Regions from separate parts of the Metabacillus flavus genome, predicted to be linked through region 1. Evidence: a T-box and tRNA genes for the amino acid it is inferred to sense, from the RefSeq annotation. Region 1 holds a T-box; the other regions hold tRNA genes.
What was found. The T-box of region 1 lies ahead of leuS (leucine--tRNA ligase). A T-box ahead of a tRNA ligase gene usually reads a tRNA of that ligase, here a tRNA-Leu.

Region 2: it encodes a tRNA-Leu, which carries the amino acid that the T-box ahead of leuS (leucine--tRNA ligase) is inferred to sense. The anticodon was not compared.
Region 3: it encodes a tRNA-Leu, which carries the amino acid that the T-box ahead of leuS (leucine--tRNA ligase) is inferred to sense. The anticodon was not compared.

Annotation. Positions count from the first base shown of each region.
Region 1 is NZ_JAGVRK010000001.1:2,976,524-2,982,054, reverse strand. Features, by position in the region: gene J9317_RS15190 (hypothetical protein) at 478-687, shown strand; gene J9317_RS15185 (DUF4257 domain-containing protein) at 1,184-1,516, shown strand; T-box leader at 1,608-1,826, shown strand; gene leuS (leucine--tRNA ligase) at 1,902-4,316, shown strand; gene J9317_RS15175 (hypothetical protein) at 4,593-4,826, opposite strand; gene J9317_RS15170 (rhodanese-like domain-containing protein) at 4,956-5,264, shown strand.
Region 2 is NZ_JAGVRK010000001.1:821,463-826,993, reverse strand. Features, by position in the region: gene J9317_RS04385 (MerR family transcriptional regulator) at 1-340, opposite strand, end outside; gene J9317_RS04380 (MEDS domain-containing protein) at 513-1,088, opposite strand; tRNA gene J9317_RS04375 (tRNA-Leu) at 1,300-1,380, opposite strand; tRNA gene J9317_RS04370 (tRNA-Cys) at 1,389-1,462, opposite strand; tRNA gene J9317_RS04365 (tRNA-Gly) at 1,470-1,544, opposite strand; tRNA gene J9317_RS04360 (tRNA-Gln) at 1,606-1,680, opposite strand; tRNA gene J9317_RS04355 (tRNA-His) at 1,743-1,818, opposite strand; tRNA gene J9317_RS04350 (tRNA-Trp) at 1,837-1,910, opposite strand; tRNA gene J9317_RS04345 (tRNA-Tyr) at 1,916-1,999, opposite strand; tRNA gene J9317_RS04340 (tRNA-Thr) at 2,016-2,088, opposite strand; tRNA gene J9317_RS04335 (tRNA-Phe) at 2,253-2,328, opposite strand; tRNA gene J9317_RS04330 (tRNA-Asp) at 2,639-2,715, opposite strand; tRNA gene J9317_RS04325 (tRNA-Met) at 2,720-2,796, opposite strand; tRNA gene J9317_RS04320 (tRNA-Val) at 2,958-3,033, opposite strand; tRNA gene J9317_RS04315 (tRNA-Glu) at 3,180-3,254, opposite strand; tRNA gene J9317_RS04310 (tRNA-Ser) at 3,263-3,353, opposite strand; tRNA gene J9317_RS04305 (tRNA-Asn) at 3,360-3,434, opposite strand; rRNA gene rrf (5S ribosomal RNA) at 3,441-3,556, opposite strand; rRNA gene J9317_RS04295 (23S ribosomal RNA) at 3,685-5,531, opposite strand, start outside.
Region 3 is NZ_JAGVRK010000001.1:269,833-275,363, reverse strand. Features, by position in the region: rRNA gene J9317_RS01590 (23S ribosomal RNA) at 1-1,065, opposite strand, end outside; rRNA gene J9317_RS01585 (16S ribosomal RNA) at 1,310-2,848, opposite strand; tRNA gene J9317_RS01580 (tRNA-Gly) at 2,933-3,006, opposite strand; tRNA gene J9317_RS01575 (tRNA-Pro) at 3,026-3,102, opposite strand; tRNA gene J9317_RS01570 (tRNA-Arg) at 3,119-3,195, opposite strand; tRNA gene J9317_RS01565 (tRNA-Leu) at 3,261-3,346, opposite strand; tRNA gene J9317_RS01560 (tRNA-Leu) at 3,365-3,446, opposite strand; tRNA gene J9317_RS01555 (tRNA-Lys) at 3,462-3,537, opposite strand; tRNA gene J9317_RS01550 (tRNA-Gln) at 3,541-3,615, opposite strand; tRNA gene J9317_RS01545 (tRNA-Glu) at 3,682-3,753, opposite strand; tRNA gene J9317_RS01540 (tRNA-Ser) at 3,769-3,859, opposite strand; tRNA gene J9317_RS01535 (tRNA-Asn) at 3,885-3,959, opposite strand; gene J9317_RS01530 (SprT family protein) at 4,098-4,547, opposite strand; gene cmpA (cortex morphogenetic protein CmpA) at 4,660-4,770, shown strand; gene J9317_RS01520 (Tex family protein) at 4,805-5,531, opposite strand, start outside.

The DNA.
Region 1 (5,531 bases):
TTGTTTGGGAGTTATGAAATTTTATAGAAAATGGACAAAAATTTTTTGAAGGAAACCAACCAGGTTACAACAAAGTGTAAAACTTGTCCTTTTTGAAATTAAATATTGATTGAAAATAAGGTTAGTTGATGGCGGCGTAAGGCAGGGAGACTCCAGCGGGAGCAGCGGGACAGGTGAGACCCCGCAGTGGCGAAGCCAGGAGGAGGCTCACCGCCCGCCCCGCGGAAAGCGAGCAGCCTGGAGCCGCCACCAACCCTGTGGAACTATTTTCCAACACAAAGAGATGTTTGCGAATTTAGCATTTAGAAGTTTGGCAGGTTACTTACGGAGCAGTTAGTTTAATCAGATATTTCTATCTGTTTAACTCAACTCCAGCTCATGGTATTATAATTAACAGCTTATAAACTTTTAGGCTTTACCTAACAATCGAACGGATGCCGAGAAAAGCCTCCGCCAAAAATATGGAGGTGTAAGAGAATGAATAAACGATGGACAATCGATAAAATTAAAGATTTTGTTGAGAAAAATTCGGATAGCACCCTGCTGTCAACGGAATATCACGGTTTTTCTCAAAAGCTGCAATTTAAATGTGCATGCGGAAGTACCTTTGAAAAAACATTTACAAAATTTAAAAATAATAACCAGCGTAAATGTGACGCATGCCAGCCGCCAAAAGCGTCAAGATAACCTAATGCGAATATATGAAGTGCCGATTTCTATATAAGAGAAGTTGGCACTATTTTGTTTTATAGAAGAAGAGAAGTGGGTTTTTCTACTGCATTATTTGATGAAGGGTTTATTTTTAAATAGGGACTCGGAACAAGACTTGTTTAGGTTGATTGGAGCAGAAGGTGCGAGACTCTTGTGGGAGAAGCGGGAAGGTGAGACCCCGCAGGCGCAAAGCGCCGAGGAGGCTCACCGCCCGCCCCACGGAAAGCGAACACCTGCAGTGGAAATCAACCAGCACTATTCCTATTTTAAGAATGTTAACAACTTTGAAGTAAAGTTTACCACTCTAATTAGTACATTTGTTCGATATAGAAAATAATTCCAATTAATCAGGCGGTTTACCCATTCATTTTGTATAATAGAAATAAAAAAGCCTTTCCCATCCCCGTGGGACCGCCGATCTGCATTTTTTATTCCGCTTTACCAGAATAAAAAAGAAGGAATGGTGGTGTAATTGACAGCTCAAATTTTAATTGCCAGTATCATCGGAGGCATAATGGGGATTGTTAGCCACATGAAAAAAAGGGGGCGTCTTGAAAAACCGAGAATGACGAAACGTTTTATATATCTTGGATTCTATGAAGACTTTGCAGTTGGAACGATCGCGGCCATCATGCTGGTCCTCTCCTCAGAACCGCAATCCTCTTTTCAATTAGTACTGCTATCCATCATCGCTGGATATAGCGGTGAAGCCGTACTAAAAAGCTTTGAATTCTCCACTCAGCAAGAACAGCCTGAAGGTCCCCCAACCAAAAATTGTCCAAGTCACAAGCCGCCTCTCCCTTAAGTAATGCCTCTTTGATGACAGCATTCCCTAAAAAATCGCAACCAGCTTGCATATCCCTCAAATTTTTTATAAAATAGCATTAGAATGAAATAGTCGAACGGTGATAAGGAGCAGTAGTGAACAGGATGCACCATAGAGAGCTGACGGAAGGTGCAAGTCAGCAGCAAATGTTCATGAACTCGCCTTTGAGTTTGCAGATGCGAAATAAATCAGTAGTGTCTGCCGTGCATTCACGTTACGAATGTCAAGCGAGTGTAGTTTGTATACACTAATTTGGGTGGTACCGCGGGAGAAAGCTCTCGTCCCTTTTTATAGGGACGGAGCTTTTTTTATTTTTCACGGCCGCGTACTCGATGTCCGTTCAGCGAAAACAAGGAGGATGTATATGAGTTTCAGTCATAAGAAAATCGAACAGAAATGGCAAAAGCATTGGCTTGCCAACAAAACATTTAAAACAGGTGAGGAACCGAACCGCCCTAAATTTTATGCGCTTGATATGTTCCCGTATCCGTCAGGAGCAGGTCTTCATGTAGGGCATCCGGAAGGATTTACAGCGACAGATATTCTTTCTCGTATGAAACGGATGCAAGGATACAATGTTCTTCATCCGATGGGATGGGATGCATTCGGACTTCCTGCAGAACAATTTGCACTGGATACAGGAAATGATCCGGCAGTATTCACGGAACAGAACATCAACAATTTCAGACGCCAAATCCAGGCACTTGGCTTTTCTTATGATTGGGATCGCGAGGTCAACACGACCGATCCTCATTACTATAAATGGACACAATGGATTTTCCTCAAGCTTTATGAAAAAGGCTTGGCCTATATTGATGAGGTAGCCGTGAACTGGTGTCCGGCACTTGGAACCGTTCTTGCGAATGAAGAGGTCATTGACGGGAAAAGCGAGCGCGGCGGACATCCGGTTGAACGCCGTCCGATGAAGCAATGGATGCTGAAAATTACAGCTTATGCGGATCGTTTGATTGAAGATTTGGATGAAGTAGACTGGCCGGAAAGCATTAAAGAAATGCAGCGCAACTGGATTGGCCGTTCAGAAGGAGCTCACGTTCATTTTGAAGTAGATGGACACGAGGAGAACTTCACCGTTTTCACGACAAGACCGGATACTCTTTTCGGTGCAACCTATGCGGTTATTGCTCCTGAGCATGCGCTGGTGAGCAAGATTGTAACAGCTGATCAAAAAGAAGCGGTAGATGCATATATCAAACAAGTGAAATCCAAGTCTGATCTGGAAAGAACAGATCTTGCAAAGGATAAAACCGGTGTCTTCACGGGTGCATATGCCATCAATCCTGTGAGCGGCGAAAAAATGCCGGTCTGGGTGGCAGATTACGTATTGATCAGCTACGGTACAGGGGCGATTATGGCGGTGCCTGCCCATGATGAACGCGATTATGAATTCGCTGTGAAATTCGAGCTTCCGATTAAAGAAGTCGTTCAAGGCGGCGATGTATCGAAGGAAGCCTACTCCGGCGATGGAGAGCACGTAAACTCTGAATTCCTGAACGGATTAGGGAAAGAAGAAGCGATTCAAAAAATGATTGAATGGCTTGAAGAGAACAGCAAAGGCGAAAAGAAGGTAACATACCGCCTGCGTGACTGGCTATTCAGCCGCCAGCGCTACTGGGGCGAGCCGATTCCAATCATTCATTGGGAAGACGGCACCATGTCCGCTGTTCCTGAAGACCAGCTTCCGCTTGTGCTTCCGAAAACAACAGAAATCAAACCGTCCGGTACAGGCGAATCCCCGCTTGCCAACATTTCGGAGTGGGTGAATGTAACTGATCCTGAAACGGGCAAAAAAGGACGCAGAGAAACGAACACGATGCCGCAATGGGCGGGAAGCTGCTGGTATTACCTGCGCTACATCGATCCAACGAACGAAAACCATCTAGCGGATCCGGAAAAAATCAAACAATGGCTGCCGGTTGATACGTACATCGGAGGAGCCGAGCATGCGGTGCTTCACCTACTTTACGCCCGTTTCTGGCACAAGTTCCTTTACGATATCGGCGTGGTTCCAACGAAAGAGCCGTTCCAAAAGCTGTTTAACCAAGGAATGATTCTTGGTGAAAATAATGAAAAAATGAGTAAATCTAAAGGCAACGTTGTCAATCCGGATGAAGTTGTTGAAAGCCATGGTGCTGATACGCTTCGTCTTTACGAAATGTTCATGGGACCGCTTGAAGCTTCCATCGCCTGGTCTGAAAAAGGACTGGATGGAGCAAGACGCTTCCTTGACCGTGTATGGAGATTGATGATTGAAGATGACGGAAACTTGACTCCGAAGGTTACAAACAGCGGAAACGAGTCTTTAGAGAAGGTATACCACGAAACCGTGAAAAAAGTGAGCGAGAACATCGAAGGGCTCCGCTTCAATACGGCTATTTCACAGCTTATGGTATTCACGAATGATGCGTATAAAGCGACTGAGCTTCCGAAAGAGTATATGGAAGGCTTTGTGAAGCTTCTTTCTCCAATTGCTCCCCATCTTGCGGAAGAGCTTTGGGAAAAGCTTGGTCACTCCGATACCATTGCCTACGAAAAATGGCCGCAATATGATGAGTCCAAGCTAGTGGAAGATGAAGTGGAAGTGGTCGTTCAATTTAACGGCAAGGTAAAAGCGAAACTTCTTGTTCCAGCCCAGGCTTCAAAAGAAGAAATGGAGAAAATTGCGCTTGAAGATGCAAAAGTAAAAGAGCAGCTTGAGGGCAAAACCATCCGCAAAGTAATTGCCGTCCCTGGCAAATTGATTAATATTGTGGCGAACTGAATAAGATAGAAAAAGCTTGCAGAGATATTCTTCTGCAAGCTTTTTTGATATTTTGCATAGGCTTTTCAAACAAAACCAGCCCCTTACTCGTAACCTCGCAGGTTAATTTGGCTGATTGAAGAAATCAAACCAAATCAGAGCTGCATTACGAAAGGAGCTGGCTCCATTATAAAGGATGCCATAAAATACGTTTTTCTATACGCATCAAAGGAAAAAAATTAGGAAGAGTGACGGGAAGGACCATGAAACTGAAGGATGAAGTGCCATAAGGATACTTTATTTACTTCGCTCATTTCCCCGTTTGAAGTTACCCGTAGCTTTTGCCAGAAGCAGCTGGATTTCGTGATCATCCTTGGCCAGATTCATTCGGGCTAAAAACTTCTCCGCCTCGCCGCCCTTTAAAATTTTTACTTGCTTTCCTCTATAGAAGAGGAAAACTGTTTGATTTTTTGATGTCTGAAAGCTGAAGGGCTTCTCATTCAAACGGTTTCGTTTGTCTATTTCCTTCACATCATCCCCTCCTGTATAGAACATCTATTCACCATTAACCTGCTGAATTCCTACATAATCCGGCTATTCGCAACCCGCTGGCACGCCTGCTATAATAAAGACATTATGGATAAGGAGCTGAATGCAGTAATGATTAAAGAAATCTCACCGTCAGAAGTACAGGAAAAGCTTCAAAACGGAGAAAATATTGAATTAATCGATGTCCGCGAAGACGAAGAAGTAGCAGAAGGTATGATTTCGAAAGCGAAGCATATTAAAATGGGAGAGATCCCGGCCAGAGCAAGCGAACTGGATAAAGAGAAAGAATACATCTTTATCTGCCGCTCAGGACGCCGAAGCGAAAATGTGGCAGCTTTCCTTCAGGAGCAGGGCTACAAAGTGGTCAATATGACAGGCGGCATGCTTGAATGGAAAGGCGAAACCGTGCCGAAGCAATAAGTGAAAAACGGGGCTTTTTAAAAAGTCCTGCTGAAAGAAAATAATGAGATGGAAAACCCCCGATATGCTTTGATTTGAGGCAAAACGGGGGTTTTCTTTATGAAAATAAGTTTGTTCTAAAGAATTGGATTAGGCTGATTGAAGCGGAAGGTGCTTGACTCCTGCGGGAGCAGCGGGACAGGTGAGACCCCGCAGTCGCGAAGCGAGGAGGAGGCTCACCGCCCGCCCCGCGGAAAGCAAGCAGCCTGGAGCGGAAATCAGCCAAAT
Region 2 (5,531 bases), 2.2 Mb from region 1:
AGGATAAACTTTCATGTGAAAGGTTCTTTTTAATCGACTCAAGGCTTTTCTTATCATTTTTATCGAGATGAGCCAGCACCTCCGAAACATCCTTTTCCAAGCCGCTGATTTTCAATCTTAATTCAAGCACATCTATTTCTTCTGCATCCTTTTCTAGAAGCCGTTTCTTAATATCAATTAAATGCATTCCGTCCGCCTTGCACTCTTCTATATAATTCAGCCTCTCAATGGAAGAATGATCATAGTATCGATAATTAGAAGGAGAACGTTCTGCTTTTAGCAGTCCAAGATTTGTATAATGATCAATCGTTCTTTTAGTAACACCGCATCTTTCAGCCAATTCACCAATCTTTAGCTTCTCTTCCCCAACGTGATCACCCCAAACTGTAACGTGATGGTTATGGACTAATTGTATAGGTTACTAGTATGGAAGGCAAGGCAAATGGAGATTGTTAATGGAATGTTCATAAAAGCAAAAAGAAACCTTACAAAACGTAAGATTTCTTTTTAATTTAATCCCCAACAGCATCCTGCTGATTCAAAAGCACAATTTCATCTTCAAGCATTAAACAATCATGGGAATTCAAAAGTGAACCCTTCATATCTTCAGTCAGCCGATCCTTATCGTATCCACAAACAGAAAGCAAATCCATCTCATGCACAGTCTTTTGAGCGTTGACCTCATATGCATCAACCTCATCCTCAATATCCTGTAACTTTCCCCACTCAATATGAGCCCACGTCCGATAAGATTGCTCTGCATCAATAATTGGTTTCACAACCTCCAGAAAATAAGCCACAATGGTCGGCGTATTAAAATCCCCTCGGGAATAGTAAAAATCAAAATTATTCACAAAATGAACCCGGTCCAACTGAGTCCTCGTTAAAGAAGCTTTAACCAGTTCAAATAGCGAAGCAAACATTCGATCATTCTCAATGACAAAGACATGGTCTCCCTGCTCAACTCCTGAGAGAATGTAGGCAGCAGCATTCTTCAAATACGCCTGCGGCTCATCTATTAGGTACAAGATATGCCCGCTTTTATATTCATCTATTTTTTTCTTCATATCCTGAATGGATGTATTCAAGCAAAGGGCTCCTTAAAAAGCAAAGTGTATTCATTTTAATTCTTCCTACCATTCTAACATGTTTGCAAAGAAAAGAATTTAACGAAAGGAAGATTAGGTATATTAACTACATTTATAGAGAAAATGGCCTATGTGTAATTACGATAAGATTAAAGGAAATTTCTTGCTGAAAAAAAAAGACTCCAACGTAATCGTTGAAGTCTTTTTGTGATACCGGTGGCCGGGGTCGAACCGGCACTCCAGAGGAACACGATTTTGAGTCGTGCGCGTCTGCCAATTCCGCCACACCGGCATACAATTTGGAGGCGGCACCCGGATTCGAACCGGGGGTAAAGGAGTTGCAGTCCTCTGCCTTTCCTCTTGGCTATGCCGCCGTACATATGGAGCGGAAGACGGGATTCGAACCCGCGACCCCCACCTTGGCAAGGTGATGTTCTACCACTGAACTACTTCCGCATTTTTCCTCTGTATGTCATTCTATGCAAAAGGAAACGAATCATTTACTTTAAAATAAAAATGGCTGGGCTAGCTGGATTCGAACCAACGCATGACGGAGTCAAAGTCCGTTGCCTTACCGCTTGGCTATAGCCCATCTATGTATGTACTCATTATGTATGTTCATTATACAGCAGCCAATATCTAAAGACAAAAATATGGGGCGACTGATGGGAATCGAACCCACGAATGTCGGAACCACAATCCGATGCGTTAACCACTTCGCCACAACCGCCACATTATCAAATTATATTGGCAGGGGCAGTAGGAATCGAACCCACACCGGAGGTTTTGGAGACCTCTGTTCTACCGTTAAACTATGCCCCTATAAATGGTGGAGGGGGGCAGATTCGAACTGCCGAACCCTAAGGAGCGGATTTACAGTCCGCCGCGTTTAGCCACTTCGCTACCCCTCCACATCAGTGAAGACAGTGCCGGCAAGAGGACTTGAACCCCCAACCTACTGATTACAAGTCAGTTGCTCTACCAATTGAGCTACACCGGCATATAATATTTGTGATATGAACCGTTCCTGCTTGATAAGGTCGCCCAGATCTCAGGGTGTTTAGTCAAGAAGCTGCTCGATCTGTGCGCTGAAGTGATTCCAGGGAGCTTATTCGATCGTGCTCTACCAATTGAGCTACACCGGCATATTATCTAAGTTGATTATGGTGGCTTGGGACGGAATCGAACCGCCGACACATGGATTTTCAGTCCATTGCTCTACCGACTGAGCTACCAAGCCATTTTATTGTTTACGTCAGAACCAAAGTATTTCACTTGCACAATCGCCCAAATCTCAGAAAGCCTATTCAAGCAGCAGCTCGATTTGTGCGCTGATGTTTCGCTTCGCAGCTTATTCGAACGTGCTCTACCGACTGAGCTACCAAGCCATTAAGTTTCGGCTTCCACTAAGCTTCGAATCTCTTCGTCTGCTCCCTCGATCGCATCCTCACGTATTGATATACGCTCCTGTGCTCACTCAGTCGCTTCCTCGACCTTCTCGCTTATTGAAACCCTCTTACATTTTACTTAGATTTGATCGAAAAATCAAATGGCGGTCCGGACGGGACTCGAACCCGCGACCTCCTGCGTGACAGGCAGGCATTCTAACCAACTGAACTACCGGACCATTTTGGTTGCGGGGACAGGATTTGAACCTGCGACCTTCGGGTTATGAGCCCGACGAGCTACCAGACTGCTCCACCCCGCGATAATAAAAAGTATTAAGTTTAGCTATGCTCATAGACAGCGGACTGTCCTCGCCTCAGGAAGTAAAACCAAGCAGCAGCTCGGCGAGTACAACTCGAAGCTTTTTCACGGAAGCATTGCTCGTTGCTCCACCCCGCGGTAATAAAAGTTATTAAGTTAAAATGGTGGAGGATGACGGGATCGAACCGCCGACCCTCTGCTTGTAAGGCAGATGCTCTCCCAGCTGAGCTAATCCTCCATATAGTTTCGGTTTGTGATGAGCGGCGCACTTCGTTGTCGTGTTCGCTCTCTCGACTCCTAGAATTGCTTGCTCCTCCCAACCCTCTTGCAATCATTTTGTTGGGTGATTATAACACCTTTAACTTGCTGCTGATTAAAAACTGTTGGTGACCCGTACGGGATTCGAACCCGTGTTACCGCCGTGAAAGGGCGGTGTCTTAACCGCTTGACCAACGGGCCAGATATTATGGCGGAGAGCGGGGGATTCGAACCCCCGATACGCTTATGACGTATACACGATTTCCAATCGTGCTCCTTCGGCCACTCGGACAGCTCTCCATAATATGGCTCCGCAGGCAGGACTCGAACCTGCGACCGATCGGTTAACAGCCGATAGCTCTACCACTGAGCTACTGCGGAATACCTGCCTGGCAACGTCCTACTCTCACAGGGGGAAACCCCCAACTACCATTGGCGCTAAAGAGCTTAACTTCCGTGTTCGGTATGGGAACGGGTGTGACCTCTTTGCCATAGTTACCAGACAAATTTTAAAAGTGACAAGATTAATTATATAGTTTGAGGAGAAAAAATCAAGACTTTTTTTAATCTTTTTTGTTCACTCAAAACTAGATAACGATTGCTGCACGAGTAAAGCAGCCTTACTTGAATAAAGGTTAAGTCCTCGACCGATTAGTATTCGTCAGCTGCACGTGTCACCACGCTTCCACCTCGAACCTATCAACCTGATCATCTTTCAGGGGTCTTACTCTTGCGATGGGAAATCTCATCTTGAGGGGGGCTTCATGCTTAGATGCTTTCAGCACTTATCCCGTCCGCACATAGCTACCCAGCGATGCCTTTGGCAAGACAACTGGTACACCAGCGGTGCGTCCATCCCGGTCCTCTCGTACTAAGGACAGCTCCTCTCAAATTTCCTGCGCCCGCGACGGATAGGGACCGAACTGTCTCACGACGTTCTGAACCCAGCTCGCGTACCGCTTTAATGGGCGAACAGCCCAACCCTTGGGACCGACTACAGCCCCAGGATGCGATGAGCCGACATCGAGGTGCCAAACCTCCCCGTCGATGTGGACTCTTGGGGGAGATAAGCCTGTTATCCCCGGGGTAGCTTTTATCCGTTGAGCGATGGCCCTTCCATGCGGAACCACCGGATCACTAAGCCCGACTTTCGTCCCTGCTCGACTTGTAGGTCTCGCAGTCAAGCTCCCTTGTGCCTTTACACTCTGCGAATGATTTCCAACCATTCTGAGGGAACCTTTGGGCGCCTCCGTTACATTTTAGGAGGCGACCGCCCCAGTCAAACTGCCCGCCTGACACTGTCTCCCGGCCCGATCAGGGCCGCGGGTTAGAAGTTCAACACAGCCAGGGTAGTATCCCACCAATGCCTCCACCGAAGCTGGCGCTCCGGTTTCCAAGGCTCCTACCTATCCTGTACAAGCTGTGCCAAAATTCAATATCAGGCTGCAGTAAAGCTCCACGGGGTCTTTCCGTCCTGTCGCGGGTAACCTGCATCTTCACAGGTACTATAATTTCACCGAGTCTCTCGTTGAGACAGTGCCCAGATCGTTACGCCTTTCGTGCGGGTCGGAACTTACCCGACAAGGAATTTCGCTACCTTAGGACCGTTATAGTTACGGCCGCCGTTTACTGGGGCTTCAATTCAAAGCTTCGCTTGCGCTAACCTCTCCTCTTAACCTTCCAGCACCGGGCAGGCGTCAGCCCCTATACTTCGCCTTGCGGCTTCGCAGAGACCTGTGTTTTTGCTAAACAGTCGCCTGGGCCTATTCACTGCGGCTCTTCAAGGCTATTCACCCTAAAGAGCACCCCTTCTCCCGAAGTTACGGGGTCATTTTGCCGAGTTCCTTAACGAGAGTTCTCTCGATCACCTTAGGATTCTCTCCTCGCCTACCTGTGTCGGTTTGCGGTACGGGCACCATTTTCCTCGCTAGAAGCTTTTCTAGGCAGTGTGGAATCAGGAACTTCGGTACTTAATTTCCCTCGCCATCACAGCTCAGCCTTAACCAAGGGACGGATTTGCCTATCCCTTGAGCCTACCTGCTTGGACGCGCATATCCAACAGCGCGCTTACCCTATCCTCCTGCGTCCCTCCATTGCTCAAACGGAAAAGAGGTGGTACAGGAATCTCAACCTGTTGTCCATCGCCTACGCCTTTCGGCCTCGGCTTAGGTCCCGACTAACCCTGAGCGGACGAGCCTTCCTCAGGAAACCTTAGGCATTCGGTGGAGGGGATTCTCACCCCTCTTTCGCTACTCATACCGGCATTCTCACTTCTAAGCGCTCCACCAGTCCTTCCGGTCTGGCTTCTCAGCCCTTAGAACGCTCTCCTACCACTGTTCGTAAGAACAGTCCACAGCTTCGGTGATCCGTTTAGCCCCGGTACATTTTCGGCGCAGGGTCACTCGACCAGTGAGCTATTACGCACTCTTTAAATGGTGGCTGCTTCTAAGCCAACATCCTGGTTGTCTAAGCAACCCC
Region 3 (5,531 bases), 2.7 Mb from region 1:
TAACGGATACTTGGGGACCTTAGCTGGTGGTCTGGGCTGTTTCCCTTTCGACTACGGATCTTATCACTCGCAGTCTGACTCCCATAGATAAGTCTTTGGCATTCGGAGTTTGACTGAATTCGGTAACCCGATGAGGGCCCCTAGTCCAATCAGTGCTCTACCTCCAAGACTCTTACTATGAGGCTAGCCCTAAAGCTATTTCGGAGAGAACCAGCTATCTCCAGGTTCGATTGGAATTTCTCCGCTACCCACACCTCATCCCCGCACTTTTCAACGTGCGTGGGTTCGGGCCTCCATTCAGTGTTACCTGAACTTCACCCTGGACATGGGTAGATCACCTGGTTTCGGGTCTACGACCACGTACTCAATCGCCCTATTCAGACTCGCTTTCGCTGCGGCTCCGTCTTTTCAACTTAACCTTGCACGTAATCGTAACTCGCCGGTTCATTCTACAAAAGGCACGCCATCACCCGTTAACGGGCTCTGACTACTTGTAGGCACACGGTTTCAGGATCTGTTTCACTCCCCTTCCGGGGTGCTTTTCACCTTTCCCTCACGGTACTGGTTCACTATCGGTCACTAGGGAGTATTTAGCCTTGGGAGATGGTCCTCCCTGCTTCCGACGGGATTTCTCGTGTCCCGCCGTACTCAGGATCCACTCAGGAGGGAACGAAGTTTCGACTACAGGGCTGTTACCTTCTTTGGCGGGCCTTTCCAGACCGCTTCTTCTACCCCGTTCCTTTGTAACTCCGTGTTGAGTGTCCTACAACCCCAGAAGGCAAGCCTTCTGGTTTGGGCTAATCCCGTTTCGCTCGCCGCTACTCAGGGAATCGCTATTGCTTTCTCTTCCTCCGGGTACTTAGATGTTTCAGTTCCCCGGGTCTGCCTTCCAGATCCTATGTATTCAGATCAGGATGCTGCTCCATTACGAGCAGCGGGTTTCCCCATTCGGAAATCTCCGGATCAACGCTTACTTACAGCTCCCCGAAGCATATCGGTGTTCGTACCGTCCTTCATCGGCTCCTAGTGCCAAGGCATCCACCGTGCGCCCTTTCTAACTTAACCTGATAACGGAAGTTATCTTCGTTAGAGCTGAAAACAGATGTTTTCAGACTTGATGTTCTCTTCATACGCAAGCGCAGAAGAAAATCGTAAGGTTACTTGCTTACTCGTGTGAATGTTTGACATTCATATCGTTATCTAGTTTTCAAAGAACAAGTTTATAGAGAGAATGATCTCTCAAAACTAAACAAAATCGAAGTGCGTCCGTTAATTGTGCACCACATGGGTGCTGATAATTCTTCCTTAGAAAGGAGGTGATCCAGCCGCACCTTCCGATACGGCTACCTTGTTACGACTTCACCCCAATCATCTGCCCCACCTTAGGCGGCTGGCTCCCTTACGGGTTACCCCACCGACTTCGGGTGTTGTAAACTCTCGTGGTGTGACGGGCGGTGTGTACAAGGCCCGGGAACGTATTCACCGCGGCATGCTGATCCGCGATTACTAGCGATTCCGGCTTCATGCAGGCGAGTTGCAGCCTGCAATCCGAACTGAGAATGGTTTTATGGGATTCGCTTAACCTCGCGGTTTTGCAGCCCTTTGTACCATCCATTGTAGCACGTGTGTAGCCCAGGTCATAAGGGGCATGATGATTTGACGTCATCCCCACCTTCCTCCGGTTTGTCACCGGCAGTCACCTTAGAGTGCCCAACTGAATGCTGGCAACTAAGATCAAGGGTTGCGCTCGTTGCGGGACTTAACCCAACATCTCACGACACGAGCTGACGACAACCATGCACCACCTGTCACTCTGTCCCCCGAAGGGGAACCTTCTATCTCTAGAAGTGGCAGAGGATGTCAAGACCTGGTAAGGTTCTTCGCGTTGCTTCGAATTAAACCACATGCTCCACCGCTTGTGCGGGCCCCCGTCAATTCCTTTGAGTTTCAGTCTTGCGACCGTACTCCCCAGGCGGAGTGCTTAATGCGTTAGCTGCAGCACTAAAGGGCGGAAACCCTCTAACACTTAGCACTCATCGTTTACGGCGTGGACTACCAGGGTATCTAATCCTGTTCGCTCCCCACGCTTTCGCGCCTCAGCGTCAGTTACAGACCAGAGAGTCGCCTTCGCCACTGGTGTTCCTCCACATCTCTACGCATTTCACCGCTACACGTGGAATTCCACTCTCCTCTTCTGTACTCAAGTCCTCCAGTTTCCAATGACCCTCCCCGGTTGAGCCGGGGGCTTTCACATCAGACTTAAAAGACCGCCTGCGCGCGCTTTACGCCCAATAATTCCGGACAACGCTTGCCACCTACGTATTACCGCGGCTGCTGGCACGTAGTTAGCCGTGGCTTTCTGGTTAGGTACCGTCAAGGCGCGGGCAGTGACTCCCGCACTTGTTCTTCCCTAACAACAGAGCTTTACGATCCGAAAACCTTCATCACTCACGCGGCGTTGCTCCGTCAGACTTTCGTCCATTGCGGAAGATTCCCTACTGCTGCCTCCCGTAGGAGTCTGGGCCGTGTCTCAGTCCCAGTGTGGCCGATCACCCTCTCAGGTCGGCTACGCATCGTCGCCTTGGTGAGCCATTACCTCACCAACTAGCTAATGCGCCGCGGGCCCATCTGTAAGTGACAGCATAACCGTCTTTTATCTTCGAACCATGCGGTTCGAAAAGTTATCCGGTATTAGCTCCGGTTTCCCGGAGTTATCCCAGTCTTACAGGCAGGTTGCCCACGTGTTACTCACCCGTCCGCCGCTGACCTCCGAAGAGGTCCGCTCGACTTGCATGTATTAGGCACGCCGCCAGCGTTCGTCCTGAGCCAGGATCAAACTCTCCAAAAAATAGTTTGACTAGCTCTTGTTTGTTGCTCTAGAATTAACGTTGGCACTTCGATTTGTTTAGTTTTCAAAGATCATTTGCAAAAATGGAGCGGGTGATGGGAATCGAACCCACGACATCAGCTTGGAAGGCTGAGGTTTTACCATTAAACTACACCCGCATTATTATATGTATACTTCTGGTCGGGAAGACAGGATTCGAACCTGCGACCCCTTGGTCCCAAACCAAGTGCTCTACCAAGCTGAGCTACTTCCCGCAACCGCAAGTTTATATGGCGCGCCCGAGAGGACTCGAACCTCTAACCTTTTGATTCGTAGTCAAATGCTCTATCCAATTGAGCTACGGGCGCATCGGCGACTTATATATAATATCAAATCGTTATTTTTTTGTCAACACTTTTTTAAAAATGTTTTTTGGTGCGGCCGAGAAGAGTCGAACTTCCACGGGGTTGCCCCCACTAGGCCCTCAACCTAGCGCGTCTGCCATTCCGCCACGACCGCATGTTAAGTGAAATAAAGTGCGGGTGAAGGGAGTCGAACCCCCACGCCGTAAGGCGCTAGATCCTAAGTCTAGTGCGTCTGCCAATTCCGCCACACCCGCATATTAAAATGTAAATGGTGAGCCATGAAGGACTCGAACCTTCGACCCTCTGATTAAAAGTCAGATGCTCTACCGACTGAGCTAATGGCTCGGATGGCTGGGCTAGCTGGATTCGAACCAACGCATGACGGAGTCAAAGTCCGTTGCCTTACCGCTTGGCTATAGCCCACTATTCTTAATTCGTCCACAGGAATTTATCCTCTGTACGCATCAAAACTTGTCCGAAAACAATAAATGACCCGTACGGGATTCGAACCCGTGTTACCGCCGTGAAAGGGCGGTGTCTTAACCGCTTGACCAACGGGCCATATTAAAAATAAGATGGCGGAGAAGGAGGGATTTGAACCCTCGCGCCGCTTACGCGACCTACACCCTTAGCAGGGGCGCCTCTTCAGCCACTTGAGTACTTCCCCATCTGTGTACTGCCTAATAAAAATATGGCTCCGCAGGCAGGACTCGAACCTGCGACCGATCGGTTAACAGCCGATAGCTCTACCACTGAGCTACTGCGGAATAACAAATAGCAGACTTTCTTTATTATAGGTAAATTATGACTCAAAGTCAATACTATTATTCAACAATTAAATTATTGAGCCCGTCTCTCAACGACGGCTTTTATAATTTACCATACATACCAACGGTCGTCAACACCTAAATCATCTGTTTAATCCGCCCTCCACACTTTCCGCATACATACTTCTTCGTATCCATTCGCCGTTTGCGTTCAAAGCGCTGAAGACATTCCTTGCATTTATATAAATGAAGCGGCTTTTGGGATTTCAGAGATGGTATAGGCGTACAAAAACGGGGTGCTCCAACCTGTTTCATCAATATCCTGAAGTCCGGATCCCGATGACGGTATCCTTTTCCCTCTAGATGAAGATGGTAGTGGCAGAGCTCGTGCTTAATAATGCCCTCAATCTCCTCTTTGCCATGCTCATCAAGCTGCTTAGGATTGATTTCAATATTGTGGGACGAGAGCATGTATCTTCCGCCAGTTGATCTGAGTCTGTTATTGAATACCGCATTATGGGTAAATGGTTTATTAAAATACTTGGAAGATATTTCTTCGACAAGCATTTGCAGCTGCTGCTGATCCATAGGAATGCAACACCTTTCTCTATTCAGCCTTGTTCAAAGAACAGGACATTTATTCTTTGCATACATTAGCTAATACCCATACTCCATTATAACGATTAAGGAGGTATGAGCAATGCCATCATGGTTAAAAAATCAGATGATGCGTGCTTTTCATGAAAAAAATTGCTATCAGATAAAGCTGCTGAATCAGTGCTGGTATTTTTACAGAAAAAAACACTGCTAATCGGGAGCAGTGTTTTCTCGGTTCTTGAATTTTTTTATTGATCAGACAGCATGGTTAATGAAACTCTTCCTTTATGAACGTCAACTGAGTCTACCCAAACGGTCACAACGTCGCCTACGCTCACAACATCCAGCGGATGCTTTACATACTGCCGGCTCAGTTTTGATATGTGAACAAGACCGTCCTGTTTTACTCCAATATCCACGAAAGCGCCGAAATCAACTACATTCCTTACCGTTCCCTGAAGTTCCAATCCTTTGCTCAGATCCTCAAGCTTTAATACATTTTTCTTCAGCAGAGGCTTCGCAACTTCATCACGGGGATCGCGTCCGGGCTGAACCAATGCATCACATATATCTTTTAGTGTCAGCTCCCCTACGCCAAATTCAGCTGAAGCTTCTTTTATATCCAGGTTCTTTATTTTTTCCTTGAGGCTTTCGCTGCCCAGTTCGTCATACGTAGTATCCAAGTGCATTAACAGCGCCGTTACTACTTTATAGCTTTCAGGGTGAATGGACGTCCGGTCTAGCGGCTGATCTCCATCAATTACCCGAAGGAAGCCTACTGCCTGTTCATATGTCTTTGCACCTAAACGGGGAATCCCTTTGAGCTGGGTTCTGCTTGTAATTTTTCCTAGCTCTTCCCGCTTTTTCACAATGTTTTGAGCAACCGTCTTTGAAAGACCGGATACGTATTGAAGCAGGGCTGGCGAAGCGGTGTTTACGTTCACTCCAACTCTGTTCACCACTGTTTCCACAACA